One region of the Ruegeria sp. N11 genome, then DNA from elsewhere that is predicted to be linked to it. Evidence: riboswitches for the same ligand, from Rfam matches in the RefSeq annotation. Region 1 holds a riboswitch; each other region holds the start of a gene.
What was found. A riboswitch is a leader RNA that binds a small molecule or an ion and turns the genes downstream of it on or off. The one in region 1 is predicted to bind cobalamin.
Positions count from the first base shown of each region.

Region 2: another riboswitch for cobalamin. It lies ahead of ACR0J8_RS20915 (DUF1636 domain-containing protein); the one in region 1 lies ahead of ACR0J8_RS11530 (DUF4198 domain-containing protein).
Region 3: another riboswitch for cobalamin. It lies ahead of ACR0J8_RS02650 (hypothetical protein); the one in region 1 lies ahead of ACR0J8_RS11530 (DUF4198 domain-containing protein).
Region 4: another riboswitch for cobalamin. It lies ahead of ACR0J8_RS05700 (DUF1636 family protein); the one in region 1 lies ahead of ACR0J8_RS11530 (DUF4198 domain-containing protein).

Region 1 covers NZ_JBQFLX010000009.1:125,867-133,242, forward strand. The annotation lists gene ACR0J8_RS11520 (winged helix-turn-helix domain-containing protein) at 1-481, opposite strand, end outside; gene ACR0J8_RS11525 (LacI family DNA-binding transcriptional regulator) at 486-1,511, opposite strand; cobalamin riboswitch at 1,870-2,069, shown strand; gene ACR0J8_RS11530 (DUF4198 domain-containing protein) at 2,199-2,984, shown strand; gene cbiM (cobalt transporter CbiM) at 2,991-3,602, shown strand; gene ACR0J8_RS11540 (cobalt ABC transporter permease) at 3,599-4,180, shown strand; gene cbiQ (cobalt ECF transporter T component CbiQ) at 4,180-4,962, shown strand; gene ACR0J8_RS11550 (energy-coupling factor ABC transporter ATP-binding protein) at 4,959-5,615, shown strand; gene ACR0J8_RS11555 (AraC family transcriptional regulator) at 5,661-6,689, opposite strand; gene ACR0J8_RS11560 (acyl-CoA dehydrogenase family protein) at 6,802-7,376, shown strand, end outside.
Region 2 covers NZ_JBQFLX010000025.1:2,408-9,783, forward strand. The annotation lists gene ACR0J8_RS20900 (LysR substrate-binding domain-containing protein) at 1-423, opposite strand, end outside; gene ACR0J8_RS20905 (YybH family protein) at 691-1,197, shown strand; gene ACR0J8_RS20910 (hypothetical protein) at 1,369-1,704, opposite strand; cobalamin riboswitch at 2,192-2,399, shown strand; gene ACR0J8_RS20915 (DUF1636 domain-containing protein) at 2,494-2,874, shown strand; gene cobW (cobalamin biosynthesis protein CobW) at 2,871-3,926, shown strand; gene cobN (cobaltochelatase subunit CobN) at 3,930-7,223, shown strand; gene cobG (precorrin-3B synthase) at 7,220-7,376, shown strand, end outside.
Region 3 covers NZ_JBQFLX010000002.1:143,696-151,071, forward strand. The annotation lists gene ACR0J8_RS02635 (bifunctional 2',3'-cyclic-nucleotide 2'-phosphodiesterase/3'-nucleotidase) at 1-497, shown strand, start outside; RNA gene ffs (signal recognition particle sRNA small type) at 537-635, shown strand; gene ACR0J8_RS02645 (alpha/beta hydrolase family protein) at 635-1,543, opposite strand; cobalamin riboswitch at 1,709-1,929, shown strand; gene ACR0J8_RS02650 (hypothetical protein) at 2,017-2,424, shown strand; gene ACR0J8_RS02655 (protein-tyrosine phosphatase family protein) at 2,426-2,929, opposite strand; gene ACR0J8_RS02660 (DNA polymerase III subunit gamma/tau) at 3,100-4,860, shown strand; gene ACR0J8_RS02665 (YbaB/EbfC family nucleoid-associated protein) at 4,956-5,300, shown strand; gene recR (recombination mediator RecR) at 5,362-5,955, shown strand; gene ACR0J8_RS02675 (histidine phosphatase family protein) at 6,023-6,586, shown strand; gene ACR0J8_RS02680 (hypothetical protein) at 6,708-7,196, shown strand; gene ACR0J8_RS02685 (ribonuclease T2 family protein) at 7,193-7,376, opposite strand, start outside.
Region 4 covers NZ_JBQFLX010000004.1:134,513-141,888, forward strand. The annotation lists gene ACR0J8_RS05690 (ABC transporter substrate-binding protein) at 1-442, opposite strand, end outside; gene ACR0J8_RS05695 (ABC transporter ATP-binding protein) at 461-1,246, opposite strand; gene ACR0J8_RS05700 (DUF1636 family protein) at 1,243-1,599, opposite strand; cobalamin riboswitch at 1,701-1,903, opposite strand; gene ACR0J8_RS05705 (Mur ligase family protein) at 2,012-3,748, opposite strand; gene cphA (cyanophycin synthetase) at 3,764-6,565, opposite strand; gene ACR0J8_RS05715 (cyanophycinase) at 6,589-7,376, opposite strand, start outside.

The DNA of each region.
Region 1 (7,376 bases):
GCCAGTCCCACCAGCCGCCCGATCCTTTCTTTTCGTCCTTTCCCACATCGGACGAGGATACCGGACCGTGATCGCGGATGTGCAGCAGAACCGAGGCGAACTGTTGTTCAAATCCATCCCGCCGCCAATTCTTCCAGCGGGCTTTCAACAAATCGGCGTCGCGCTGAAAGCGCAGGTGCCAATGCCGGTAGAACTCCATCGGAATGACGGCGGCGTCATGTGTCCAATGCTCGAACAGCGCCCTGTCCCGTTCATACAGGCGCTTCAGATGTGTGCTGCGATAGGTGGGCCTGCGCGAAAACAGGATCATGTCATGGGCGCGGGCCACAGTGTTGATACTGTCCAGCTGAACAAAACCAAGCCGTCGGATCAGGTCCAGAAGATCCGCGCCCTTTGCGCTGCCCGACGGGGTTTCGGACAGCAAGTGACGATCCATGAACACCGCACGGGCTGTCCGGTTGTCCAGTTTCGGCAGTGCCAAGACTCTAACGCCGCTTCAGTGTGTCGCCGTAGCTGATTTTTGGCGTCAGGGTTACGCGGGTTTCAATCTCGGCTTCCGGGTCGGCCAGCTGTGCCGCGATGATCCCTGCGGCCTGGCGGCCGATTTCCAGCCGGCAGGCATCCATGGTTGCCAGTTTGCGGGGCAGACCTTGCAGCAGTTCGACATTGTTGAACCCCGCCAACCCGATCTGACCAGGGATGTCGATCCCCTGATCCAGCAGGTACAACAGCCCGCCAGCGCCGATCATATCATTGGAATAATACAGAAAATCCAGTTCCGGCGATCGTTCCAGCATCGCCTGCGTCATCTCGCGCCCCTTGGCCAGTGCCGACCCGCCCGAGTAGAACTCGCGGTCCTCGATCTCGATCCCGTGTTTGCCCAGAACCTCGGTAAAGCCCTCGAAACGTTTGCGCGCGCGGTGGTCCAAAGGCATCTTGGTCCCCATGAAACCGATATGCTGGTATCCGGCCTTCAGAATGGCCTGCGCCATTTCACGGCCGGCACGGCGGTGTGAAATGCCGACCATCGCATCCACGGGTTTGCCGTCGGTATCCATGATTTCGACCACCGGAATGCCCGCGGAATCCAGCATCGCCCGGGCCGCTTCCGTGTGTTCCAGGCCTGCGATGATCACGCCCGAAGGCCGCCACGAGAGCATCTCGTAAAGGACCTTTTCCTCTTTTTCCGGCAAATAATCGGTCACGCCGACCACTGGCTGCAATTCGGTGTCTTCCAGAACCTGATTGATGCCGGTCAGGACCTCGGGGAAGACCATGTTGGACAGTGAGGGGATGATGACCGCAACCAGATTGACCCGGCTGGATGCCAGCGCACCCGCAATTTTGTTGGGCACGTATCCCAGCTCTTTTGCGGCGGCCAGAACCCGTGTTCGGGTCGCATCCGATACATCACCCCGATTGCGCAGGACCCTGCTGACCGTCATTTCGGATACCCCCGACGCTTCCGAGACATCGCGAAGGGTGAGCGGGCGTTTTGTTTCTGTGGTCACGAGGCACCTGCACTGTTGTTTTGCCCGATGGTAGCGTGAACACGGCGACAAGTACAACAACTCTGCTTCTGCATCGGGCGCTGGGCCGGTCGGACCTTTTGTGCATCGGAGCGACCCTACATATTTGTAACGAGTTCAATTAAACACGCGAGTCAACGCCCGCAGTTTCAGGCCTAAAAATCTCAAGTCCGCGAACTGAACCGACGACTATTGAACACATAAAGAGATCTAGGAAAACACACACACTCGCGGTGGCGCATACCAAACCGCGTAGCAAGCGCGAACATGCAATTTCTGATTTCGCAAATGGCCCATGCAACGCCGCAATCAATTGTTGACCGTGTCTTACATATTCTGGCATGAACGCGCCATGTTCGGTTCCGGGGACATCTTCGGAAGCAATAGGGAATGCAGTGCGGCACATTTTGCCAACTCTGCAACTGCCCCCGCAACTGTAGGCGGCGAGCGCGGCTGATAATGCCACTGGGGTATCCCGGGAAGGTTAGTTTAGCGCTTTGACCCGCAAGTCAGGAGACCTGCCGAACATGCGCCCTTGGAAGGGGCGTTCATCATCGGCGACGGGGTGTGCGCCGGATCTGTTTGCCCGACAAGGCAGATGGCTTCGCGTTCCCCATCGTCAAAGCAGAATTGTTCCGGGGAAGGCGCGACGTGAGAAGGACTCGATTTGTGAAAAAACTGCTGGTGGCTGCAACGGCTGCTTTGGCGATGCCTGCATTGGCGCAGGCCCATTTCCTGCTGGAATATACCGACGACACGATGATCGAACGCCCCGGTGACGTTCCGGTCAAACTGGTTTTCTGGCACCCGTTTGAAGCTGGTCACGTGATGACCCTGGAAAAACCGGAAGAATTCTTTGTGATCCACAACGGTGAAAAAACCGATCTGATGGGTACGCTGCAAGAAACCACCTTTGAAGGACCGGACAACATTGCCAAAGCGTTCCTGGGCTCGATTCCGGTGAAGCGCTCGGGTGACTATGTGGTGGTTACAGTTCCTGCGCCTTACTACGAAGAATCCGAGGATATCTATATCCAGCAGATCACCAAGGCTTACCTCAACCGAAACGAACTGCCGACCGATTGGGATCAGCCGCAGGGGCTGGCCGCCGAGATTCTGCCGCTGAACAAGCCTTACAACATCATCGCCGGGTCAACCTTTACCGGTCGCGTGTTGAGCGAGGGACAGCCCGTCGCCGGCGCAAAAATCGAAATCGAGTACATCGCCGCAGCACCGGACATGACCGGCACCGGCGCGAAGGACGCCACCGTGTCCCCATTGCCGGGCGGCGCGTTGGTCGCGATTTCGGATGACAACGGATATTTCACTTTTGGTGTGCCAAAAGCCGGGTACTGGGGCTTCGCCGCTTTGGGCGTGGGCCCGGAAACCGAGCATGAAGGCAAAGAGCTGAGCCAGGATGCGGTCATCTGGATCCGCGCCTGGGATCTGGAGTAAGCCTGAATGCACATCGTCGACGGAGCCCTTTCCAACCCTGTCGTGATCGGCGGTGCGGTCGCCGCGGCTGGCGGGATCGCATTGGGCCTGAAATCGCTGGATCTGGATCGCATTCCCACGGCGGGCGTGTTGTCGGCCAGCTTTTTTGTCGCCTCGCTGATCCATGTGCCGATTGGCCCGTCGTCTGTGCATTTGATTCTGAACGGTCTGGCCGGGCTTCTGCTCGGCTGGGCCGCCTTTCCGGCCCTTTTTGTCGGCTTGCTGCTGCAGGCCGTGTTCTTTGGTTTTGGCGGATTGACCGTGCTGGGGATCAACACGGTGAATATCGCCCTTCCGGCGGTGCTGACCTGGATGATCTTTGGTCGCCTGATCGCACGTGGCTCACCTGTTCAGGGGGCGATCTGGGGCGGAATTGGCGGCGCGTTTTCGATCGCGGCCACAACGGCTTTCGTCGCGGTTTCGCTGGCGCTGTCCGGCGATGAGTTCCTGCCCGCTGCCAAGCTTGTCTTTTTCGCCCACATTCCCGTCATGGCTATCGAGGCCGTGCTGACAGGTTTTGCCGTTCTTCTGGCCCGCAAGGTCAAACCGGAACTTTTTGTAAAGGTTGCGTCCACATGAAACAGTTGATCCTTGTTTGTACGCTTGCTCTCGCCCCGCTCCCGGCTCTTGCGCATAAGGTTATTGCAGGCGTTTTTCCGGCAGGCGACGCAATCGAAGGCGAGCTGGGGTTTTCCAATGGCGATATGGCCGCAGACCAGGAAGTCATCGTCTATGGCCCCGATGGCTCTGAACTGGGACGCACAGTAACCGATACGGACGGTTTCTTTCTCTACAGCCCGACCAAAGCTGTGACTCATACATTCAAGGCAGATCTGGGTGCAGGGCACGTCGCCGAAGTTGCCATGCCGGCCGACGAAGTGGCCGAAATCATGGGGGTCGAAGCCGAGCTTTCTGAAACAGCCACGCCGGTTGCATCTGCGGATGGCGCGGCAGCGGTGACAGTGGCCTCGCTCTCGGATGAGGAACGAGCGGCCATCGCCAAAGCGGTGCGCGACGAAACCCGCCCACTGCGGCGCGAGATCGCCGCCTATCGCGAGCACAATGATCTGCAGAACATCTTGGGTGGTATTGGCTATATCATTGGTCTGTTCGGCATCGGCTTTTACCTGGCCGCGCGTAAAAAGATGGCCACCTGATGGCACATGCGCTGGAACCACAGGCCAAAACACTGGCCGAGGCAGGCAAAGCCGCCCATTTCGGGATGATCGGAGACTACGATCCCCGTATGCGCATCGTGCTGGCCTGCATCTTTGCCATCGTCACGGTTGCCCTCAACAGCATTCCGGCGCTGATCGGCGCTTTGTCCGTCTCGCTTGGGTTACTGGTGATGTCACGCTTGCCAGTCGGCCGGACCCTCAAGCGTATGGCCATGATGGACAGCTTCATCATCTTCATGCTGGTGTTGCTGCCATTCTCAATGCCCGGTGACGCGATGTTCACGGTTTTTGGCTTTCCGGCCAGTTGGCAGGGCCTTTGGAAAGCTTTCGAGATTGCACTGACGGCCAACGCGGTCATCCTTGCGCTGATGGTTCTGGTCGGAACGATGGAACCTGTGACGCTTGGACACGCTTTGCACAAGCTGCGCTGCCCCGAGGCGCTTGTGCACCTTTTGATGTTCACCATCCGCTACATCGAGGTGTTGCGGGAAGAATACCTGCGCCTGCGCGGCGCGATGAAGATTCGCGGATTTCGCCCCGGCACAAACTGGCACACCTACCGAAGCTTCGGGTATCTGGTCGGCATGATGCTGGTGCGCGCGATTGAACGGTCAGAGCGGATTCTGGCGGCGATGAAATGCCGGGGGTTTTCCGGGCGTCTTTTGTTGCTGCAGGACTTTAACATGACACGACGCGATCACATGTTCGCCGCGATGCTGTGCACCGTTTGCCTTGGCCTGCTGTTCCTGGATTATCTATGACGATCCTCAAGCTTGAAGACATTTGTTTTGCGTACCCTGGCCAGCCACCAGTGCTGGACGGCGCTTCGCTGCAGCTTGAACCGGGGCAGCGCCTCTCGATTGCGGGCCCGAATGGCGCGGGAAAGTCTACCCTGTTTCGTATTGCCCTTGGCCTGCAAACGCCAAGCGCCGGGCGCGTGACCGTCCTGGGAAAGGAAAGGCGCGTCGAGGCGGATTTTCACGAAGTCCGCCGTCAGGTCGGGCTGGTTTTTCAGGATCCCGATGATCAGTTGTTTTGCCCGACGGTGGCGGAAGACATCGCATTTGGTCCTCTCAACCTCGGGCGCAGCAAGTCCGAGGCGCTTGCCATCGTCGACAAGGTGCTTTCCGATCTGGATCTGTTAAACCTGCGTGATCGCATTACGCACAAGCTCTCTGGTGGAGAGAAGCGGCTTGTGACCCTTGCAACCGTTTTGGCGATGGAGCCGGAGGCGCTGCTTTTGGATGAGCCCACCAATGCGCTGGACGCCAAAAATGAAGCGCGACTTCTGGAAATTCTGCGAAGCCTGCCGCAGGCTATACTGCTGGTAAGCCACGCACCATCGTTTCGCGCGGCATTGGCACCAGACACGCTGGAACTGCGAAACGGGCGGATTGTCAGCCCAAGTGAATGACCTGTTCGCACGAGCTATGCGAATGTCCGCGACGGAGTGCCGTCGTCAGGAAGCCTGCGCGTGCACGCGGTATGACCCGGGGGTCCGGCTGGTCCACTTTCGAAAGGCGCGGTGAAAATTCGCCGGAGCCGAAAACCCGGTGTCAAAGGCGATCTGTTCAATACTGAGCGTACTTTGCTGAAGCGCGCGGATGGCAATGTCGCGGCGCAGTGCATCCTTGATGTCCTGAAAAGAAGTCCCTTCTTCTTTCAAACGCCTGTTCAAGGTCCGCGGCGTCATTTTCAGGGCACGCGCTGCATCGGGAAGCTGGCAGGTTTGCCATGTTGCGCCGTAGAGAAACGCGCGGACGCGAAGGCTGTTTGTATGTGCGCGCGAACCGGTAAAGATCCAGTCCAGCGGCGCGCGTTCAAGGAACACGGATGCCTCAGCCGAGCTGCGGGTTACCGGGCGGGTGAACTGGCGCGGGTCGAAAAGGATACTGGTCTGCCGAGCGTCAAACTCGACAGCGCATGGGAAGACGACGGCGTAGTCGGCGGCAAATTCCGGGCGGGCAAAGGCAAAGCGAACGGCTTTTACTGGTGTTTCCGTCCCGCCAAGCCAGGACAAAAGCCCATGCGCCAGTTTCAGGATCAGCATGTGGCCGAAACGCTGCGGGCGCGTGTCGTCCGAATATGGGACCAACGCCAGTTCCACCGCGTCGGATTTGCTGTGCAAGTCCAGGCGGAAGTCATCCAGAAGCAGGTTCCAAAATGTCGAGAAACGATAAAGCGCCGAGGTCAGGCTGCTCGCTTCGCGCTGTACCGTCACCAAATGCTGCAGGGCGCGGGGCCGGATCGGACGGCTCCAGAGCCCCATCATTTCGTCCCCGGTTTCGGGCGCGGCAAGCTGATAGAGCCGGGCGATTTCATTCAGTGTGACGCGCTGAGAAGGTGCCATCGGGTTGGCCTGCAGGCCCGAACGCTCCAACAGCGATGTCATTTCTGCCGGAGTGCAACGGGACTTCAGCGCATCCAGCCAATCCTGGACAAATCCCGCCGATACAGTCGTCAGAGATATCGGGTCATGGCTGGTCATCTGAACCTCACGTTGGCGTAATCGGATATCATTTTGTCAAGAAATGAGCTTATCGGCAAACCATTGGGCGGGTAGATGACGCGAAACCATAGTCGCCGCAGGGGAGCCTGGCATGTCCTATCAGCCGCCCGTACAGGATTTGATGTTTTGCATCGAACACTTGTCCCACTGGGACAAGGTGTCCCGGGTGGAAGTGTATTCGGAATACGACCTGACGGATATTGGTGCCGCTCTCGAGGGATATGCCCGGTTCTGCAGCGAACAGATCGCGCCATTGTCACATATCGGGGACACGCTGGGCGCGCAGTTCGACAATGGCCGTGTGACAATGCCCGAGGGTGACGCGCAAGCTTATGTGCAGTTCGTCGAAATGGGGTGGCAGGCGCTGACCCATCCGGTGGAATATGGCGGTATGGGATTGCCGCGCGCCGTCGGCGCGGCAGCCGTTGAAATGCTGAATGCCGCTGATATGAGCTTTGGTCTTTGCCCGCTGCTGACCGACGGGGCGATTGAGGCGTTGCTGCTGACCGGTTCGGACGAACAGAAAGCCACCTATCTGGAACCGCTGATCGCAGGGCGCTGGTCCGGCACGATGAACCTGACCGAACCGCAGGCAGGCAGTGATCTGGGCCGCGTGGCGACCAGGGCGGTGCAGCGCGGGGATGGCAGCTATGGCGTCTCTGGCAC
Region 2 (7,376 bases), on a different contig from region 1:
TATCGCAATGTCAAAGGCTTCGAGATCGACGTCCCACGAATTTCCTTCCGCAGCGAAGGACACCTGGATGCCGGGGTGTTCCGCCCAGAAGCCGCCAAGACGTGGCATGATGACCGCGTCGACAAATCGGACAGTCGTAGACACACTCACACCGCGAGCGGCCTCCTGAGCCGTCACATCATCAATGCCTTTTGCGATCTGCTCGAATGCGTCGTTGAGGGTGCTGGCCAGCGTCCGACCGGCCTCGGTCAAAGCAAGTCCACGTCCCTCTCGGCGCACAAGTGGAATCCCCAGATCAGCCTCAAGCTTTCGCACCTGTTGGGCAATTGCGGCAGTGGTTACGTTCAGTGAACGCGCCGCAGCAGAATAGCCGCCTAAACGGCCGGTCGCCTCAAACGCCCTGAGGGTCGAAAGCGGCGGCAACTTATGCCAGTCAATAAGGTCATTCAGTAGAAATACTTAATGATTGCTATTTTTTCCTGCCTCGCAAGGTACACCAAACGTAACTATTGTCGAGAAATACACCCGATACGAGTTGAACAATCAGTGGTGTAGCTATCTGAAATTGCGATTGCCCTAAAAGCCTGTCGAATTGCGTTGCAATACGATCGTCCTGCAATGCGTTTTGCGTTGATAGGCGGGTTTGAACAACCGGCAAGGTCCAATCGCCGCAAATGCTTGGAGGCCGATATGACTATCAGGATAACCATGCTTTTTACTGGAATAGGGTTGGCTATCGCGACACCGGCGCTGCCCGACACCAGAGCCGACACTCCGCAAGCCGCACACGTAGCGTATCTTGCAGCGATCAACTCGAACAAACTGGATCAATTCCTTGAGACGGTCACTGATGACGTGGTCTTCATCGCACCCGGTGCGCCTGTTATGGAAGGCAAAGCCAAGGTCGGGCCTTGGGTGCGCGGGTATTTCGACGCCGTTCACACCAGTTGGAAAAAGCAATCGCTGGAATTTGTTGTGGCGGCGGACTGGGCGTTTGAGCGTTATGAGTTTACCGCCACCGATGTTCCGCGTGACCCGGGCCCTGCCACTGTTTCCACGGGCCATGGCATCAATATCTACCATCTCGAAGATGACGGAACATGGCGCGTGGCGCGGGATATCTGGTCCAACGCGAATACCTTCAGCGCCGGCAGATCAATCGCGCCCGCGTGTTCGGGGCGTGCCGAACCTTGCTGATCAAAAGATTTGATTGGTTGGCACGCCGCCCAGATGGCTTGGACACATACTGGATCGGCCGCTTTTAACCGGGTTCCGTCCACGGCCAACTACATTGGCCTCAGGACGGAACCAGGCAAGTACTTTTCTCGGCAACCGAAAGGCCCAACCCGCAGACCGGGCATTAGCGAATTACTGGGCCACAACTTCCTTGCAGCTGCCTTTGCCCCATCCGGATTTGCTGCCCGAAGCCGAATAGTCAAACGTGCCAGTCTTGAGATTCACGTTGTAATTCAGGGTAAAGCCGTCACCGATATACAGGTAAGTCAGGGTGTCGAGGCCGGGATACACCTCAGCCTTATTGTCAATATCACCAATGGTAATATGCCCTTTGTTCTGGCCTTCGTATTTGACCAGCGTGGCCGCCATTTCCGGATATTTTGCATCCGGCGCTTCACACTCGAACACCCGGTCTTCCGCAACTGCAGCGACGGGTAAGAACACAAGAAAAGCTGCTAACTTTTTCATTTTTTTGTTTCCTGGCATATTCTGTTCGCCGACGCCCGCTAAGGACAGTTTGAGGCATAATTTTGCAAAAATTCTGGCTACTCTGTGCACGGCAAGACGGCCATCAGATTCGATCTCGAAGCGGTCGTTTTTGCCGGGTCTTGCGCGAATACTGAAATGGAGTACCCCGAGCCGGTCGGAACGGCGGCTACTTAATCAACGAAACCCCAATCCCTCGGTTTAGCGATGCTCGGAGATGACGGTCGATTGGTCGCCGCAACGTCCACACACGGCCTGCCCCAGTGGCTCTGAAGCCGAATCTGCCCCGCCTGGCCGGGTCCCGCCGACCCCTTCCAAAATCAGCGAACATCACACTGAACCCCTCAATCACGCAGGATTTCCGGCGCAGCAAGCGCCCGGCGATGCCGCTGAGTGACCACCTCAGGTCGCTTTTCCCTTCCGGCGGCAAAACCGCGCATCCTGAAGCTTGACAAGTCCCCCGCCTGTGCCGCATGTCCGACCCGTTGGTGTCCATCCCTGGATGGATGAAAAGGGAATGCGTCAGCGGTTTTTCCGTCAAACGCAGCCGCCCCCGCGACCGTGACCGGAGAGGGTGCCCATAGCCACTGGCCGAAAGGCCGGGAAGGCGGGACATCTGCCAGAGCAAGCCTCTGACATCCGCAAGCCGGGAGACCTGCCAGCACCCGAAGAAGAAACCGGGCGGGGTGTTCCGGTGTCGGGTCCATGTGCAGACGCGTGGCCCGCATGAAACCCCGTCCCCCGCGAAGAGGATTTGGGGGGATGAGAGACATGACCGAGACCGCACCAGTCGAGTTGCTGGTCTGTACCACGTGCCGCCGTGGACTGCCCGTCGAGGATGATGAAAAACGCCCCGGCACATTGCTGCACAAAGCGCTGCAACAGGCCGACCTGCCCGAAGGCATCACGCTGAAACCCGTCGAATGCCTGTCGAACTGCGATCAGGGCTGCTCGATCGTGCTGCGCGGTGGACCGGGTCGCTGGACCTTTGTCTATGAGAACCTGAACGAAGCCGAACACGTTGACGTCATTGTCGACGGTGCGACCAAATATCTGGCGACCGAGGACGGCTTGGTCAAATGGCGTGAGCGCCCCGAACATTTCCGCAAAAACTGCGCCTCCCGCATTCCCCCGATTGGAGCCCTGAAATGAGCACTCTTGAGAAACTTCCCGTCACTGTGATCACCGGCTTTCTGGGCTCAGGGAAGACAACGCTGGTCAAGCACCTGATGCAGAACCCGCAGGGCAAACGTCTGGCGGTCGTGGTCAATGAATTCGGCGACGTGGGCGTCGACGGCGATATTCTGAAATCCTGCGCCATTCCCGATTGTCCGGCAGAGAACATCATGGAACTGGCAAACGGCTGCATCTGCTGCACCGTGGCCGATGATTTCATTCCGACCATCGAAGCGCTGATGGCGCTGGACCCGCGCCCCGATCACATTCTGATCGAAACCTCCGGCCTCGCCCTGCCCAAGCCGCTGCTGAAAGCCTTTGACTGGCCCGATATCCGCTCGAAAATCACTGTGGACGGCGTGATCGCTCTGGCCGATGCCGAGGCGGTCGCGGCAGGTCGCTTCGCTCCGAACGTCGAGGCGGTGGATGCCCAGCGCCTGGCCGATGACTCGATCGACCACGAAACGCCTCTTTCCGAGGTGTTCGAGGATCAGATATCCTGCGCCGATATCATCCTGCTGACCAAGCCCGATCTGGCAGGGCCAGAGGGTGTTGCCAAAGCCAAAGAGGTCATCGCAGCCGAGGCCCCGCGCCCGCTGCCCGTCGTAGAGGTTGCCGAAGGCGTCGTAGACGTCCGCGTCGTGCTCGGTCTGGAAGCTGCAGCCGAGGATGACATGGACGCGCGTCCGTCGCATCACGACGGTCATCACGACCACGAACATGACGACTTCGAAAGCATCATCGTCGAACTGCCGGAGCAAAGCGATCCACTCGATCTGGTTGCCAAGATCGAACGTCTGGCCAGGGAATTGAACATCCTGCGCGTCAAGGGCTATGCGGCAGTTGCCGGCAAACCGATGCGTCTGCTGGTTCAGGCTGTCGGTGCCCGGGTGCGTCATCAGTACGACCGCCCCTGGGAACCCGGCGAGGAGCGCCGCTCGCGTCTTGTGGTCATTGCCGAGCACGACGACATCAAAGAGGCCGAAATCCGGGATATCCTCGTGGGTGTGACCGAGGCCGCCGAGTAAGCCATGCACGTCGTCTTCCGCGAAAGCCACGGGCTTGAAGAAACCGAGACCCCGACCGATCTGGGCCAGAGCCCGGCGGATCTGGTGATGTTGTCCTTTTCGGACAGTGATCTCGGTGCTTTCGCGGCAGGCTGGCATCGCGGCGGTGGGCCGGAAGGGCGAATGCCGACGATGCGTTTGGCCAATCTGACGGCGCTGAAACACCCTCTGTCCGTTGACACATATGTGGAACAGACGCTTGACGGCGCAAAAGGTATCCTGATCCGCCTGATTGGTGGGGTGCCTTACTGGTCATACGGGCTGCAGCAGGTTCTTGCGCTGGCGCAGGCCAAAGGCATCGCGCTGGCGGTTCTGCCTGCCGACGGGCGTGAGGATACCCGGCTGGACGACTATTCCACCCTGCCCGTCTCGACCCTGCGGCGACTGGCGCATCTGTGCGACACCGGCGGCGAGGTCGCGGCGCAGGCCGCTTTGGCGCAGATGGCATTGGCGGCAGGTCTTTATGCCGGGCCGGTGATGGGGGCCAAAACCCTTCCGGAATGCGGTGTTTGGTGCCCTGACCGCGGCGTAACCCCGGTCGAAACCGCATTTACGAACGATGCGAAACGCATCATCGTCACTTTCTATCGCGCCTACCTGACCTCCGCCGACACCGCCCCGGTCGCCGCGCTGATCCACAGCCTGCGGGCGCGTGGGTTCGAGGCAATGGGCATGTTCGCCCCTTCCCTCAAGGCACCTGCCGCCGCCGATTGGTTGCGCCGAAACATCGTTGCACTGGAACCTTCTGCGATCATCAATGCCACCTCCTTCTCGGGCAAAGGTGCGTCGGGAACCTCTCCGCTTGACGCGGCGGGTGTGCCGGTTTTCCAGGTCGCTCTGGCAACTTCACGCCGCAAAGCGTGGGCCGAGGCCGAACGCGGTCTTTCCCCCGCCGACCTTGCCATGCACGTCGTGCTGCCCGAAGTGGATGGGCGGATCTCGGCAGGCATCGCCTCATTCAAGGAACCGGGCAAACGCGATCCGCACCTGGAATATTCCCGCTTTGCCCACCGCGCTGAACCTGAACGGATCGAAGCGATCATTGATCGTGTAACCGGCTGGCTGAATCTGAACGACCGACCCAAAGCGGAACAGGTGCCGGTTCTGGTTCTGTCCACCTACCCCGGCAAGGACTGGCAGATGGCCCATGCCGTGGGCCTTGACGCGCTGGCATCAGCCGAAGCGATGCTGTCAGATTTGCAATGCGCCGGGTATGATACAGCCCCAGCCGAACCGATCGCCGACACATTGCTGGGCGCCCGGATTTCCTGGTCGCTCGAAGATTACCAGGCCGCGCTTGCACACTTGCCGGATCAACTGAATACGGACCTGCAAACAGTCTGGGGCAAGCCCGAGGATGATCCGACCTTTGTTGATGGCGCGTTCCATTTCACCGCGCTGCACCGGGGCAAGGCGCTGGTCGCGCTGCAACCCGAACGTGGCACGCCTGAACTGCGCGATGACGACTATCACGACCTTTCGCGCACACCGCGTCACAGCTATGTCGCGTTTTACCTTTGGCTGCGCAAAAGCCTGCACGCCGACGCACTGATCCATATTGGCGCCCATGGCACTCTGGAATGGCTGCCGGGAAAATCCGTTGCCCTGTCCGCCAAGTGCTGGCCCGAAGCGCTGATCCGTGATTTGCCGGTGATCTACCCCTTCATTGTCAACGACCCAGGCGAAGCCGCACAGGCCAAGCGTCGCATCGGAGCCGTCACGCTGGGTCACATCCCGCCCCCGATGAAGGAGAGCGGCACGCCGGACAGGATGGTGCGGCTTGAATCGCTGCTGGACGAATTCTCGAACGCCGACGGGCTTGACCCCAAACGACGCGACCGCTTGCAGGAAGATATCCGGGAAGAAGCTCAGGCCATCGGGCTGGAAAGCGATCTTGGTCTTGACCAGGCCACCTGTATCGCCGAGGCAATCACCCGCATCGACCGCTTTGTCTGCGACATCAAGGAAAGCCAGTTTGGCAACGGGCTGCATATTTTTGGCCGCGTGCCTGAAGTGACCGGCAATTTCGACCCCGCGCCATCTGCACACGCCGAACGCACTGCCTTGCTGGACGCGCTGGCCGGAAACCGGATCGAGGCTGGCCCGTCGGGTTCGCCCTATCGCGGACGATCGGATGTGCTGCCCACTGGGCGGAACCTCTACACCACTGATCCCCGGTCGGTCCCGACCCGCGCGGCTTATACACAAGGCGTGAAACTGGCCGAGGAACTGGTTCGGCGGCACCTGCAGGAGGAAGGCGATTATCCGAAAGGCCTGATCGTCGATCTATGGGGGTCGGCCACCATGCGCACGGCAGGCGAGGAATTCGCGATGGCGCTGCACCTGCTGGGCGTGAAACCGGTCTGGGACAAGGGATCAGAGCGGGTATCAGGCATCGAAGTGCTTCCAATCACCGACCTCAGCCGTCCGCGTCTGGACGTGACCCTGCGTGTTTCGGGCCTGTTCCGGGATGTATTCCCAACGCTCTCCGCTCTATTTGGCCAGGCCGTTCGGGCGCTGTCCCAGCGGGACGAAGCGCCGGACTGGAATCCCTTCGCGGGGCAGACCCCGAACCCGCGGGTTTTTGGCCCGGCTCCGGGCAGTTATGGCCTGAACATGACACACTTGTCGGAAACCTACACCGACGAGGCCCGCGCGCAGGCGGGTGAGGCCTGGCTACAGGCCAGTTCATTCGCACTGGAAGGCGAACACGTCGCACAGGATATCGACGGCATTACCCGACAAGTCGCCAATGCGGACAGCTTCGTGCACCTTCAGGACCTGACCGAAACCGACCTGCTGCTGGCCAACGACTATGCCACGCATGAGGCCGGTTTTGCGGCGGCCAAGAAGATTACCGGCGGCGGGGTGCAACTTTACCATCTCGACAACACCAATCCGGATAAACCCCGCGCCCGCACCCTGCCGGAAGAGATCAGCCGCGTCGTCCATGCCCGGGCCGCCAATCCCGCCTGGATCGCGGGGATGCAGCGCCACGGTTTCCGCGGGGCGGCCGAGATCGCGGCGACGCTGGATCACATGGCTTCTTTTGCCCACCTGTCCGGTACGGTCGCGCCACACCTCTTCGACCTCTACCATGACGCGACGCTGGGCGATGCCGAGGTGGACGCGTTCCTGCAACAGGCCAACCCGCAAGCGCATCAGGCCATGCAGGACCGGTTCCGCACGCTGCTGGAGGCCGGGCTTTGGAACACGCGCCGGAACTCGATCCGGGCCGATCTGGAGGGGCTGAGATGAGCGCGCCGATCGTACAAGGCTGGTGCCCCGGGGCGCATCGACCGATGATGTCCGGCGACGGGCTGGTCGTTCGTGTGCGCCCTCGGCTGGCGCGGCTGGATGCCAAACAGGCATTGGGCCTGTGCGATCTGGCAGGGCAATTCGGCAACGGCA
Region 3 (7,376 bases), on a different contig from region 1:
CTGTCCGCACTCTGACCGATGAAACACGGGCCGGGCATAACTTCGATGTGCTGTTCGGCCTGACCTATCGGATCGATCTTTCTCAGCCGGCGCGTTTTGATTCTCACGGAATGCTGGTCGATCCCACCGCAAACCGTGTCTGCGAGATTTGCTGCGGTGGAATCCCTATTGAACCCACCCAGAAATTCGTTGTGGCCCTGAACAGTTACCGGGCCAGCGGCGGCGGACACTTCCCAGTTGCGCATCAGGCCCGGCAGATCGATCTGCCGACCTTACCCATCAGGGACGTCCTGCGCGACTATCTTTCGGGGGGATTACCGGGCGACCCGATGCAATCTGCGCCCTTCCCCTTCAGCCTTGTCCGGCTTCCCGGCCACGCTTCGATTCTGAAAACCGGGCCGGGAGCAAGGGCGCATCTCTCCGAACTGGACGCATACGATCCGCATGTGCTGGGGCATGACCCGGAAGGCTTTCTGCGGATCAGACTGTCACTCTGACGGGTTGTCTTCCTGGCGCAACTTCCCTATATCGACGATTGAGAGGTTGGCGCGGGCGAGCGCCTCGCCAACCTGGTCAGGTCCGGAAGGAAGCAGCCACAACGAGCCCCGCTTGGGTCGATGTCCAACCTCTCACTTCATCCCGCAATCGTCACATCTTTCCGGTCGGAACGGACTTGCTGCTCCGCAGACTCGATCAGCCTCGGCCAGACCGCTTTGTTTTTGCGCGCAAAAACACCAATGTGGCCAATGGATTTCAGCCCGAAATCCTTTGGTTCAAGCACATGACGGTTGGCGTCCGGGCCGTATAGCTCGGCCAGCCTCCGGACCGCATTTTCAGGCACCATCTGGTCGTCCGAAATCGCAAACAGGTCAACCGGACCACCGGCCCGCGACCAGGTCACTGCGGGCAGGCCTTGGCCAATTTCAGGCAGATAGCTGTTCGGCGAGGTGCACCATTTTCGCCATTGCCAGTAGACCTTTGACGGCAGGTCCGAACCAAACCCAATGGCCTTGCCGGGCAGATACCCCAGCATATGTACTGCAAAAGGCGCATGCCCGTACCAGAAGATTCCGGCCAGCCCCCGGTAGGGCCAGGGATGATCCGACAACGTAACCAGGCCGGAACACACACAAATCATCCGGTCGATCTGATCCACATCCGATTGCAATGGCCCAAGCATACCCCCCAGCGAATGACCAATGGTCCACTGCCGCGCACTTGGGAATCGCCGCCGCATCTCGGCCCGGGCCGCGGGAATATCGATCAGCGCCCAATCGAACATGGTGACACGCGAATCCTTCAAACGCCCCGATAGCGATTTTCCGAAATCGCGGTAATCATAGGTCAGACAGGCAATGCCCTGCTCTTCCGCCAGCCACCGGGCAAAATGCTGATAATAGTCCTGGGGAACGCCGGTCGCGCTGTTCAGAACAACTACGATATCAGGCGCTGCAACAGGCAGGTACAGACGACCCGACAGCATAGCCGTCCCGGCGGGAAATCGTATGTCTTCGGTCAAGACCTGTTCCTGTATGTCCAACATCTCATGCTCCGCTCTCAACTGAACAGTTCAGTTCACCTATCTGTCAGGCCAGTCGCCCGCTCAAGTCAACCCGGTGCAAACATGACCAAACGTCCGCTTTCCCGACCACGCATCGGACCAAATGCCTCGGCCCGCGCAATGCGCTTGACTCGGGGACCCCGCAACCGCTAGCGATGAGGCGATGGTTTCCGCGCCCTTTCCGGGGCCGGGATGAAAAGGGAACACGGTGCGGTTCTGTCTGGCATTGCCGGAAGGAACCAAGGCCGAGACTGCCCCCGCAACTGTAAGCGGTGAGCAATGCCGAAACACCACTGGCCGAAAGGCTGGGAAGGTCGGCAAAGCGATGACCCGCAAGTCAGGAGACCTGCCATCGATACTGAAACCGAAACTCGGGCGGGGTGTCCGGGCAGGTCCTGATGGCATAGCCCCGTCACACCTGATCCTTGCCCCGCGCCGCGCGCGGAGGGCGCATTATGATCTGGAAGACAAGGACACACGAATTTTCTGCCACTGTGTGCCAGCGCACCGGCAAACCCTGTCCGGCACTGGCGCAAATGGCGCGGGCTCTGACGCGCGCCGTGGCAAGCGCCGGCCCGGCCGCAACCCCGCAATTCGCCATTGAAGGCAGCAGCGAGCTTGCCCATTGCCCCGAAGGGTGCATGGCCCGGTTCCACGCGCGGCCAGACAAAATCCGGGTGTTTTGCGGAACGAATGAGGAAACTCCGGGCGACAGGTTGGAGGATTATGCAGACATGATGTTCTGCGCAGAGTTCCGTGCGCTGCCGTCCGCAATTCTGTCGGACCCGCCCTGCGCCATGCTTGAAGCTTCGGCCCTGGCAGGTCGCCAAGTAGCGGCCCAGGCCGGACATTTGTCGGCCTGACCTACGGGTCCGCGCTGGCCGGAATCAATTGCGTGGCCCATGCCAGTTGTGCATCTGTTTCAACCGCACAGGGCCGCACCGCCCTCAACCGTTTCAGGGCTGCACCCGGTTGCTCGCCACATTCGACCATCAGGCGCAACACCACCATTCCGGACCGGCCACAGCCGCCCCGGCAATGCACCAGAATGCGCCCGCCCCCTGACAGGGCATGGCGGACGGCCGCGCTTACATCGGGCCAGCGCGCGGTCACGGCGTCGGGGGGTGCACCGAAATCTTCGACCGGCAGATGGACCCAGCGGCAGGCGCGCGCCTGAATGTCGGTTCCGAAGTCACGCGCGCCGTCCTGCAGCATCTCGACTTCGGTCGTCATTGAAATGACAAGACCTGGCTTCCAGTCGGAAATCGCATTCAGGTCCTGGGCATATTTACCCCCGCGCCCCGGCATTGATGTCAGGGCCAGAGTACCTCCTCCGACCTGCAGCGCATGAATAATCATCTGAGACATGCAACGCGCCCTCCTTAATCGTTACGCACAAGAATCCGGTCAAAAATGCTTTCGCCTTCATTTTTACGCGCATCCCGAAGCATTCCCAAATGAATTTCGCGAACCGGCTGTGGACGCAGGCGGCGGCGCACTCTACGCTGCACTTCTGATACGAATCCGACAGAGCAGAAATGACCGACTCGCCACGCCCCGCTTATCAGGTTCTTGCCCGCAAATACCGCCCGGAAACCTTTGCCGACCTGGTTGGTCAGGATGCCATGGTGCGCACCCTGAAAAACGCGTTCGAGGCAGACCGGATCGCGCAGGCCTTCATCATGACCGGCATCCGCGGCACCGGCAAAACGACAACGGCGCGGATCATCGCCAAGGGCATGAACTGCATCGGCCCCGATGGCGACGGCAAACCGACGACCGAACCCTGCGGCCAATGCGAACATTGCGTGGCGATCATGGAAGGCCGCCATGTCGACGTGATGGAGATGGACGCGGCCAGCCGCACGGGCGTGAACGACATCCGCGAAATCATCGACAGCGTCCGCTATCGTGCAGCCAGCGCACGCTACAAGATCTATATCATCGACGAGGTTCACATGCTTTCGACCAGCGCGTTCAACGCGTTGCTCAAGACGCTTGAAGAACCGCCCGAGCATGTGAAATTCATCTTCGCCACGACGGAAATCCGCAAGGTTCCGGTGACGGTCCTGTCGCGCTGCCAACGCTTCGACCTGCGCCGGATCGAACCCGAGGACATGATCGGTCTTCTGAACAAGATCGCCGCCGCCGAGGGCGCCCAGATCGCAGAAGACGCACTGGCGCTGATCACCCGAGCGGCCGAAGGTTCGGCGCGTGATGCAACTTCGCTGCTGGATCAGGCGATCTCGCACGGGGCCGGGGAAACCAGTGCCGATCAGGTCCGGGCGATGTTGGGCCTGGCGGACCGGGGCCGCGTCCTGGACCTTATGGACATGATCCTGCGGGGCGACGCGGCGGGGGCTCTGACAGAGCTCAGCGCTCAGTACGCCGAGGGTGCCGATCCGCTTGCCGTGCTGCGCGATCTGGCCGAAATCACCCATTGGGTGTCCGTGGTCAAAATCACGCCGGACGCCGCCGAGGACCCGACCGTTTCGCCCGACGAACGCGCACGCGGTCAGCAAATGGCCGAAGCCCTGCCGATGCGCGTTCTGACCCGCATGTGGCAGATGTTGCTGAAAGCACTCGAAGAGGTCTCAGCCGCGCCAAACGCCATGATGGCAGCGGAAATGGCCGTCATTCGGCTGACCCATGTGGCCGACCTGCCAAGCCCGGAAGAACTGATCAAACGTTTGCAGGACGCACCTCCACCCACGCCGAACGGAGGCCCCGGTGGCGGCATGGCCGTACCCTCGCACGCCCCGGTACAACCTCAGGCATCGGCAAGGTCTTCCTACGTTTCCGCTCCGCATGGCCCTGCCGGCGCGCCGACTGCGGCCCTGGCACAGGACGTCCAAACCGCTCTGGCGCGCTATCCGACCTTCGAACATGTGGTCGAACTGATCCGGTCAAATCGGGACGTAAAGCTGCTGGTCGAGGTCGAAAACGGTGTGCGGCTGATGGCCTACTCACCGGGCCGGATCGAATTTACGCCGACCGATCATGCCCCGACAGACCTTGCCCAACGGCTGGGTACGGCGCTGCAGCGCTGGACAGGCAATCGGTGGGCCGTGTCCATCGTGGCAGATGGCGAAGCCGCCACGATTGCCGAGGTCCGCGACGCGGCCGACCTCGCGCTAAGGGCCCAGGCCGAGCAACACCCGCTGGTTCAGGCGGTACTCATGCAGTTTCCCAAGGCGCGCATCAAATGGATCGAAACCCCGGAACAGCGCGCCGCCAAGGTCGAAACCGAGGCTCTGCCCGAGGTCGAAGACGAATGGGACCCGTTCGAAGAGGACTGAACATCTGCCTGGAAGACAGGAGGATGCCCATGCCCCTTGTGTCACGCAGCCACCCTTCGTATTTAGGCGTCAAATCGATTTACAGGAGAAACCCGATGCTCAAAGGTTTAGGCGGTCTGGGCGATATGGCCAAGATGATGAAATCCGCGCAGGACCTGCAGACCAAAATGACCGAAATGCAGGAAGAACTGAACAACCTCATGGTTGTCGGCGAATCCGGCGCCGGTCTGGTCAAGGCCACCGCCACCGCCAAGGGCGAACTCAAAGGTCTGGACATCGACCCGTCGATCTTCAACGGCGACGACAAGGAAGTGGTCGAGGATCTGATCCTGGCCGCCATCAAGGACGCGCAGACCAAGGCCGCCGAGCGCTCTCAGGCGGAAATGGCCAAGCTGACCGAAAGCATGGGGCTGCCGGCAGACATCAAGCTGCCGTTCTGATCTTCATCTTTTCCAAAATACTCCCGCCGGAGGCTCCCTTCGGTGCCAAACAGGACAGGCCGTGAGTTCGAACAGCGACATCGACAACCTGATCGACCTGATGGCCAAGCTGCCGGGCCTTGGCCCGCGCTCGGCCCGTCGCGCGGTTCTGCACCTGATCCGAAAACGCGCCCTGCTGCTGACACCGCTGTCGGACGCAATGCAGCAGGTCGCCGCCACCGCCCGCGAATGCCTGAATTGCGGCAATGTCTGTACCGCTGACATCTGTGACATCTGCGACAGTGAGGCCCGCGCCACCGGAGAGCTTTGTGTCGTCGAGGATGTCGCTGATCTTTGGGCGATGGAACGTGCCGGTGTCTTCAAAGGCCGCTATCACGTTCTGGGCGGTACACTGTCGGCCTTGGACGGTGTCGGCCCGGACGAGTTACGCATTCCCCGCCTCAAAGACCGCGTGACGGCCGAGGGCATCACCGAGATCATCCTTGCCCTGAACGCCACAGTCGACGGACAGACCACCGCGCACTACATTGCCGACCAGTTGGAGGGACAGGTTCGCCTGACCTCACTTGCGCAGGGTGTGCCAATTGGGGGTGAGCTGGATTATCTGGACGACGGGACGATCACGGCTGCGCTGAGGGCGCGGAAAGAACTGTAAGGTCACAGAACCTGTCCAGAGAACATATTTGAATCATGCTTTGATTTTCCAGAGTTGTGCGTGACTTATGAGCAGATATCCCGATCTATTCATACTGCGACACGGCGAAACCGAGTGGAATACTCTTGGGAAATTTCAAGGCCGCAAGGACTCTCCGCTGACCGAAACGGGCAAGGCGCAGGCGCGCACTCAAAACCAAATTCTGAGCCGCATTCCGAACACACCGTCTCGGGTCGTCGTCAGCCCGCAAGAGCGCGCGCAGCACACGGCTCGGCTCGCGATTGCACCCCAGCTGCAACAGGAAACTGACCACCGCCTTCAGGAAATCGCATTTGGCCAATGGGAAGGTGTAACCAAGAACGTCATCAGGTCGCAGATCGACTACGCTTACGAAAGCTATTTGTGGTTTTTTCGCAGCCCTGGCGGTGAGAGCTTTGAGGAGATATCGGCAAGAGTCCGATCCTTTCTGGATGAGCAAGAAGAACCCTCAATCATTGTGACCCACGGTGTAACTTCTTTGGTGCTGAGGGGGATCTGGCTGGGTCTAGATCAGGAAGGCCTGCTTAAGCTGCCTCGCACACAAGGGTGTGTCTTCCATCTTTCCAACAGTACGGAAACGATACTTCGGTAGAGGCGGCCGCATTATTATTCGACACGTGCCTGCTGCACGCTTTCGGATCACAGCCTTTGGTTATGCGCAAAACTGCGCTAAGGATATCCAAACACTACCATTTTAGCTGGAGCATTCCTCGATGACCCGCCTTCTCGCCTTCACCTTTGCAGCTTTCACCGCAACCTCCGCTCTGTCACAACAACTTGTCGACAAAGGCTTTGTCGAGGGCTGGAACATCATGATGGACCCCGCACTTGGCAACGGGTGCCTGATCCAGACGATCTATCAGGATCTGTCGGTCGTGCGGCTGGGCTATGACGCGTTGGGTGATCGCGGATACTTCACCGTCTACAACAAGGCATGGGGCGATATCGAACCCGGGAAAAACTATCCGATCCGGTTCGATCTGGACGGCAAGAGCTTTGACGCCACCGCCATCGGGTTCAGGCAGGATCGCGTGCCAGGGGGGACGGTGTTTTTCACCGACCGCAACTTCGTAAACGCGATTGCGCAGAACAGAACCATGACCGTCTACAACCCGGCGGGTGAGCGTGTGATGGCAATCGACCTCAAAGGCACGGCCAAGGCGCTGGAGTATGCGCGGGACTGCCAGAACAAGAAGCTCTAACGAATCGGATCGAACAGGGCGTCCTTGGCGGTGCAGTCGCGGATCACATCCCGTCCGCAGGGCACTGGTTTCAGATCACGCGACAGACACAAGCGGACCTCTTCTATATAACCCTGTTTGCAGGTTACGGTGACCATATCGCGCTCAAGACCGGGGTTTGCTTTCAAAAAAGCGTCCTCG
Region 4 (7,376 bases), on a different contig from region 1:
TGGCTTCGGGGCGGTCCTTGTCCAGATGCACGCAGCTTTCGGACAGGATCAAGGTTTTGATGCCAAAGGGTTCCAGCGTGTCAGGTGTCACGTCTCCGCCCGGCTTCATCCCGTAATACCAGCCCGCGAAGAACATGTCGGGTTCGACGGCCACAAGGTTCTCGACCGTTGGGTATTTGGGCGCAAGCTCGGGAATATCGCCGCGCAGCGTATCGAATTCCGGGCTGGTTTTGTACCATCCGGTGATGCCGGTCAGCCCGACGATCTTGTCTTGCAGACCCAGCGCAAAGGCCATGTCGGTCATGTTCATATCGTGCACGACAATCCGCTCGGGTGCAGTTTCAAAAACTAGCGACTTGCCGCAATTGTCGACGGCAATTTCTTGTGCCGACGCACCGCCTGCCAGGGCTGTGGTCAGGACCACCGACCAGATCTGTTTCATTCAAAGATGCTCCTAGGGTTAGTTTGAGACCGAGGTTTTTCGGATATCCAGCGCCGGAATCACGCGGCCCTCATGGTGAAAGCACAGGTAGTCGACGCCAAAGGTTTCCCGGACCCGGTCCGAGGTCAGCACATCGGCCACGGGACCAAAGCCCGTGAGCCGCGCGGATTTCATCATGGCCACGTGAGTGGCGAATTCGGGGATCATGACGAGGTCGTGGACGATCATGACCACCGTTATGCCCAACTCGGCAACGAGCGACAGCATCCGCCCCTTGGCGTCGGGGTCCAGATGGTTTGTCGGTTCGTCCAAAAACAATAGTGAAGGGTTCTGTGCCAGAGCACGCGCGATATGCGCGCGTTGACGTTCGCCCCCGGAAAGTACGCCCATTCGTTTTTCCGCCAGATCACTCAGACCTGTCAGGTTCAAAACCCTGTCCAGTTCGGCGGCGTGGCCCTCTTTCGACCGGTCAGCCCGGATCGGGATTCGCCCCAAGGCCACATATTCCCGCAAAGACAATCTGCTATCCGGCAGCTCGTGCTGGCTGACAACAGCGATCATTCGGGCGCGCTGGTTGGCGGGCATGTGTTTCAGGCTGCGCCCATTGATCAAAACGTCGCCCAGCGCCAGTTCGGCTGTGCCGCACAACAGGTTCAGAAGCGTCGTCTTCCCGGCCCCGTTCGGCCCGGCAATTGCAAGGATGGCACCTTCTTCCAGTTCGAAAGACGCCGCTTGCAGCAGTACATCACCATTCAGCGCATAGTACTCGACGTCACGCACGGCAAGAAATGCAGAGGTCGTCATGAATGCTCCTCCAAAGTCATTCGGGGCAAACGGGAAAGGGTTTTGTCAAAAAGCGCGCTCGGCCTGTCGGACGCGCAGGTCCATCCATCGGCACTGTTCTGATATTGCAACGCGAATTCGGCCAAGGCCGCGATGTCATGCGGGGTCCGGATGTCGCCGAACAGGTATTGGGCTTTGCCGGCGGCCTGAAACCCAACAGTTGTCGGCTGCGCACACCCGGCCATGCAATCGACCGTGCGAATGGCAAACGCGGACGGCAGCGCATCTGACAAAGAAGAGCGTATTTTGTCCGCAGACAAATCACCGTTGCATGTCGAACAGATCAGAAGAACATGATCAGTGGCGTCTGACATGGTCCGCTCCACTTGTTGCCAAGCGCGGACAGAAGGTGCTGATCATGTAAACACGTGACTGACGTGCCATCTAAGCCTCCTTCCAGGGCGCCCCGCCCCGGGTTGGTTGAACATTGATGGCAGGTCTCCTGACTCGCGGGTCCTTGCTTGGCCTTCCTTCCCGGCCCATTCGGCCAGTGGGTGTTTGGCGTCGCTCACCGCTTACAGTTGCGGGGGCAGTTACGGACTTGGCCCACTGGGCCGCACCGTATTCCCTTTTCATCCCTCGGGTCTTCCTTCGGGAACCATCTTCTAGCTAAGTGCCTCAGACCCGGGCATGCGTCAATACAGAATTGTTGCCAGGACACTCTGTTCGGCGGCGGAGCGGCATCCATCGGTAACTGCCCGGGTGCCTCGCGTTCAGCGTGCCGGTTCAATTCTCCAGCAGTTTCAGAACCTGTTCGCGCTCGGACAAGACCAGCAACAGGGCAAGATCGCCCGGTTCGATCTGATCCAGTATTGTCCTGCTCGCCTCGACCGGGGAAGGCGCGCTCAGGATCTGCTCATCCCGAAGACCGTTGTTCATTGCCGCCTGCTTAATCAGCTTTGGAATCTCACCAAGGTTGCGTCCCCGCAGATAACCCTCAAGCTCGGCAGCGACGATCACATCCGGCTGGAACCGCAATGCCGTTTGCGTGACATCGATGATGTCCTGATCGGACCGGTCCCCGGCATGGCTTAGCAGTATGAAGCGGCGCTTTGCCGGAAGTCCGGACAAAGCCTCGCACACCGCTTCGACCGAATGTGGGTTATGCGCAAAATCGACAAAGACGCGGGCGCCGCTATGGGAAAACTCGTTGCACCGGCCCGGATTATCTTTGGCGTCTGGCTTGAAACCGGACAATCCCGTGCGAATGGCCTGCATCGGGATATCCAGTGCGCAGGCCAGACACAGCGCAGTCATTGCGTTGAGGATATTGTACCTGGCAGCCCCACCCATAGCGAGCGGTACATCGTGAACCGAAATCACCGGTTGTTCCGTGGAGCCATCGAAGAACACGATCATCTCGTCCCGCAGGAAGGCACAACAATGTCCTTGCTCGCGGGATTGTTGGATCAGTGCGTTTTTCTGGTCCAGCGAGAACCACCAGATCCTGCAGGACGTGTTCAGCGCCTCATCCCGGACAAAGGGGTCATCCGCGTTCAGGGCCAGAACGCCATCTTTCTTAAGGGTGCGATGCACGGCGAACTTGGCCTGCGCCAACTCCGGAACCGTGTTGACGCCGTACTGACCCAGATGATCATTGGCGACATTTGTGACAGCCGCAGCCGAGGCGGCATGGGTTGGAAGACCCCGGCGCAGGATTCCGCCACGGGCAACCTCCAGACAGGCGACTTCAAGCCGCCGGTCGCGCAGCAGCATGCGCGCTCCGCCGGGGCCGGAATAATCACCACGGTCGAGGATGTCGTCGCCGACGCGGACAAACTCGGTCGAGGTCAGCCCGGCAACCTTGCCCGCCGCCCGGGCGATCGCCTCAAGCAGCCGGGTCGTTGTGGTCTTGCCATTGGTTCCGGTGATGAAGGCGACGGGGATGTTGTGCAAGGCGTCCCACTCGACTTCATCAGGCGCAGGCAGAGCGTTCCAGGCCCAGGTCCGGCTTCCGACCCCGTGGCCGATCGAAATCTCGTCGTCGTCACACAGGATATCGACGCCCCGCGCCGACGCCGCCTGGATCAGGGCGATCAGGGCCGGATTTGCCTCTTTGGCCATGACGTCGCGGACGTTGGCGATCATCTTGTCGAAATCGCCGGGTGTTTCCCCGACCAGCGCCGCGGCACAGAAATGCCATGCGGTCTGGACCGCAAAGATCGCTGAATATAGCTGATCCATCGGCGCTGAAATCGCAAGGTTCACGCCGCCGGTGAATACCCGATATGTCAGCTTTTCTTGGTGCCAGCCGAGCGCATCCAGCACACGACGTGCATGATGCTGCCACAGCTCAATGACACGCGAAGACTGCTCTTGGTCAAAAAAGACGTCCATGATTGCGCCCGGGTGATCCCAGAGCAACCCGGGCCCGGTCAGCCGGCGCGCATCGTCTACCCGAAACGCGCCACTGGTCGCGCTGGGGATGGTCAGCGCGGTCTCAAGCTCTTCAATTCTGTCCATTCCGGTGCCCTCGGCTCAATCCGCGTCTTCGCTGATTTCGCGGGCCAGACGCACGCCGCGCTCGTCCCGGATCAGGGCCTGATCGCTATCGAACATGTCCTCGAAAGAGGTCTCAACAGGGGCAGGCTTGGCGATCGCTTCAGCTTCGGGCGCGTCGCCATCCGAATTGAAGTAGATGATCTGTTTCCAGCAGCGGGTGGTGTCGTCGCCGAATATCACCAGCAGATCGCCGGGAGCTGCCATTTCAAGACCCGCCGTCACCGCTTCGACCTCATCAGGGATGATTGTGATCGCCTCATCCGGCGTGCCGCCTGCAATCAACGCCTGCCGCAGCATCTGAGGAATTTCGTCATGCCCGCGTCCGCGACGGCGGTCGTCAGCCTTGCAGATGAAGTGGTCAAAATGACCGGCCAGCGCCGCGCCCGCATCCTCGACGTCCTCGTCACGACGGTCACCGGGCATCGATACGACGCACAGCCTGCGGCCCTTGATCTCTAGCTGGTCGGCCAGCGCCGCCATTGCCTTCAGGGCGGCGGGGTTGTGGCCATAATCCAGGATTACCTTGAACGGATGTTCGTCATAAACGTTCATCCGCCCCGGTGCCTGGAAATAGCTGGTGTCAAAGGTCCGCAGCCCGTGGCGGATATTGTCCAGATCAACGCCAAAACTATAGGCCATGGCTGCAGCAAACATGGCGTTCTGCACGTTGAAGATCGCCTTGCCTTCCAGTGTCGCCGGGATCAGGTGCGACCAGAGCACGGGGATATGCAGGCCATTGTCGTAGATGGTCAGCATGTCGCCGTTCATGCCTTTTTCCAGCACGATGGCCTTGCCGCCTTCCTTGATATGTTCTTTCACAAGACTGTGGCCGGGATTGGTCGTGACATAGAAGATCTGACTTGCCCCGGCATAATCCGCCATCTTCAGGCAGTTGATGTCGTCGGCATTCAGAACGGCCGTATCCGTGGCGCTTTCCACCACGACGCGTTTGACCACGGCAAGCTCTTCGACCGTGTTGATGCCACCCAGCCCCAGATGGTCGGCCGATACGTTCAGACAGGCGGCAACGTTCGAGCTTTGATAGCCCAGGCCCGAACGCACCAGCCCGCCACGCGCGGTCTCCATCACGGCGAAATCGACCATCGGATCGCGCAGCACGATCTGGGCCGACTTGGGCCCGGTCATGTCGCCCTTGACGCTCAGCTTGCCATCCACATAGACCCCGTCAGTCGAGGTCATGCCAACGGTCTTGCCGCTGGTTTTCATGATATGGTTCAACATCCGCGATGTTGTGGTTTTCCCGTTGGTTCCCGTGATTGCCGCAATGGGGATGCGTGTCTTGTCCCCGACCGGGAACAGCATGTCGATCACCCGACCGGCAACATCGCGCGGTTGGCCTTCGGACGGAGCTACGTGCATCCGGAATCCGGGGGCTGCGTTCACCTCGACAATCGCGCCGCCGATATCCTTGTAGGACTTGGTGATGTCGTCGATCAGAAAATCGACGCCGCCTACATCCAGCCCAACCGCCATGATGGCGCGTTCAGCCATGTCGCGGTTGTCGGGATGAACCACATCGGTCAGGTCGATGGCCGTGCCGCCTGTGGACAGGTTCGCGGTAGAGCGCAAATAGAAAACCTCTCCTTCCGGCAAAACGGTTTCTTCGGTCACACCGGCGTTTTCCATCAGGCGTTTGGCCTGATTGTCGATTTCCAGCATGGTCAGCACTTTTTCGTGCCCGATGCCCCGGCGCGGATCCTGGTTAACGATAGCGACCAGTTCCGCAATCGTATGCTTGCCATCCCCCATCACATGACCCGGAACCCGTTTGGCGACGGCGACCAGCTTGTTGTTCACCACCAGCATCCGGTGATCAAATCCTGTAATGAAGCTTTCAACCAGAATGGCGCGGCTTCGCGAGTGTTCCTTGGCCTCAGCAAAACCGGCCTCGACCTCGGATTCCGAGTTCAGATTGATCGATACTCCGCGGCCGTGATTGGCATTCAGCGGTTTGACCACCACCGGAAATCCGATCCGGCCAGCTGCTTTCGCGGCTTCGCGGGCCGAATAGACCATGCGCTGTTGCGGCACCGGCAGGCCCAGATCGTTCAGCAGATTGTGGGTATCTTCCTTGTCGCAGGAAATCTCGACCGAGATATGTTTGGTCTCGGACGTGATGGTCGCCTGAATACGGCGCTGATACTTGCCATGCCCGAACTGAACCAGCGATCCTTCGTTCAGGCGGATCCATGGAATGTCACGTTCTTCGGCGGCCTTGACCAACGACCCGGTCGAGGGACCGAATTCCTTGCGCTGGGCACGCAGAACAAAGCTGCGCAACTCGTCGTCCCAATCGAAATCGGGATCGAAATCATAGTCCAGGGCTTCCTTGAGGTTTTGCGGCAGCAGGTGCATCAGCAGGCGCATGGCCAGTTTCCCGGCATCAAGTCCCACGTCGCGCTGGCGGTATTCGTAGACCATATTGTACTGGCCGGGTTCGCCCGTGCCCCGCGTCCGGCCAAATGTCACATCCGTGCCGGCCACGTTCTGAACCTCGATGGCACAATGTTCCAGCACGTGACCCAGCCAGGTGCCTTCATCCTCGCGCAGACGGCGGATAAAGCCGCCGGGCTCGCGGTAGGAACAGCCATGCTCGGCAAGGCCGGGGAGGGCCGCGACCAATGCGTCGATGAATTCGGGGCCTATTCGGGCCGAGGGCCAATCTTCCAACAATCCCAGATCAATGACGTGTCGAATAACCGGAAAACTTGCCCAGACGTTGGGACCGACGAAGACATTGGTAGAGATTATTTTCATAAGGCTCCTCGTTTATTAATTGTTCATTTCCCCCCGGAGGCGTCCTCATCGCCGGACAAATCGGGCAAGGTGCAGAACGCCATATGCTCATCTGGCGGAAAGGCCTGGCGAGCCATCAGGTCATAACGGCACCCTTCGCCCAGAACGTCAAGCCGAAGACCCAAAAGGCTCAGTGCTTCGCCCCGGCGTGCATCCCACATCGACGAATGCGTCAGATGGCTGGCATCCACGACCGTGACCGTGCCGCTGCCAACAACCTCAAGGACGTTGTCGGGGCCGATAAAGGCGGCGGTGTCCTCGTCAATTCCAAGGCCGATCAGAAAAGGGTTGAAAGATGAGGCGGTTAGCAAACGCCCCAGCCGGTTGCGCTGGGTAAAATGCTGGTCGATGATCACCGCGTTGGTCAGGCCCATGCCCGGTGCAAGCGTGATGTTGCCTTCGGCGGGGGCCGAGTTGCTGCTGCCTCCGGCGACCATATGTTCGGACATGATCGACGCCCCGGCAGAGGTTCCGGCAACCGGCACGCCCGCCGCATTCCGGCGGCGGATTTTCTGCGCTACCAGCGTTCCGCCGAGAATCGCGGACAGGCGCAACTGGTTGCCACCAGTCATGAAAATGCCGGTCGCCCGGTCCAGCATTCCGGCGTAATCGGGGTTGTCACAGTCGGCGCGGCGCGAGATGGGCAGGAATTCGACCTGACCCGCGCCAAGCTCGGAAAAGATGCGGTTATAGTCCGGCCCCGTTTCTTCCAGCATCGAGGCGGTCGGGATCACAACGATGTCGGCATCCGCGCCGCCTGACAGCTCCACGA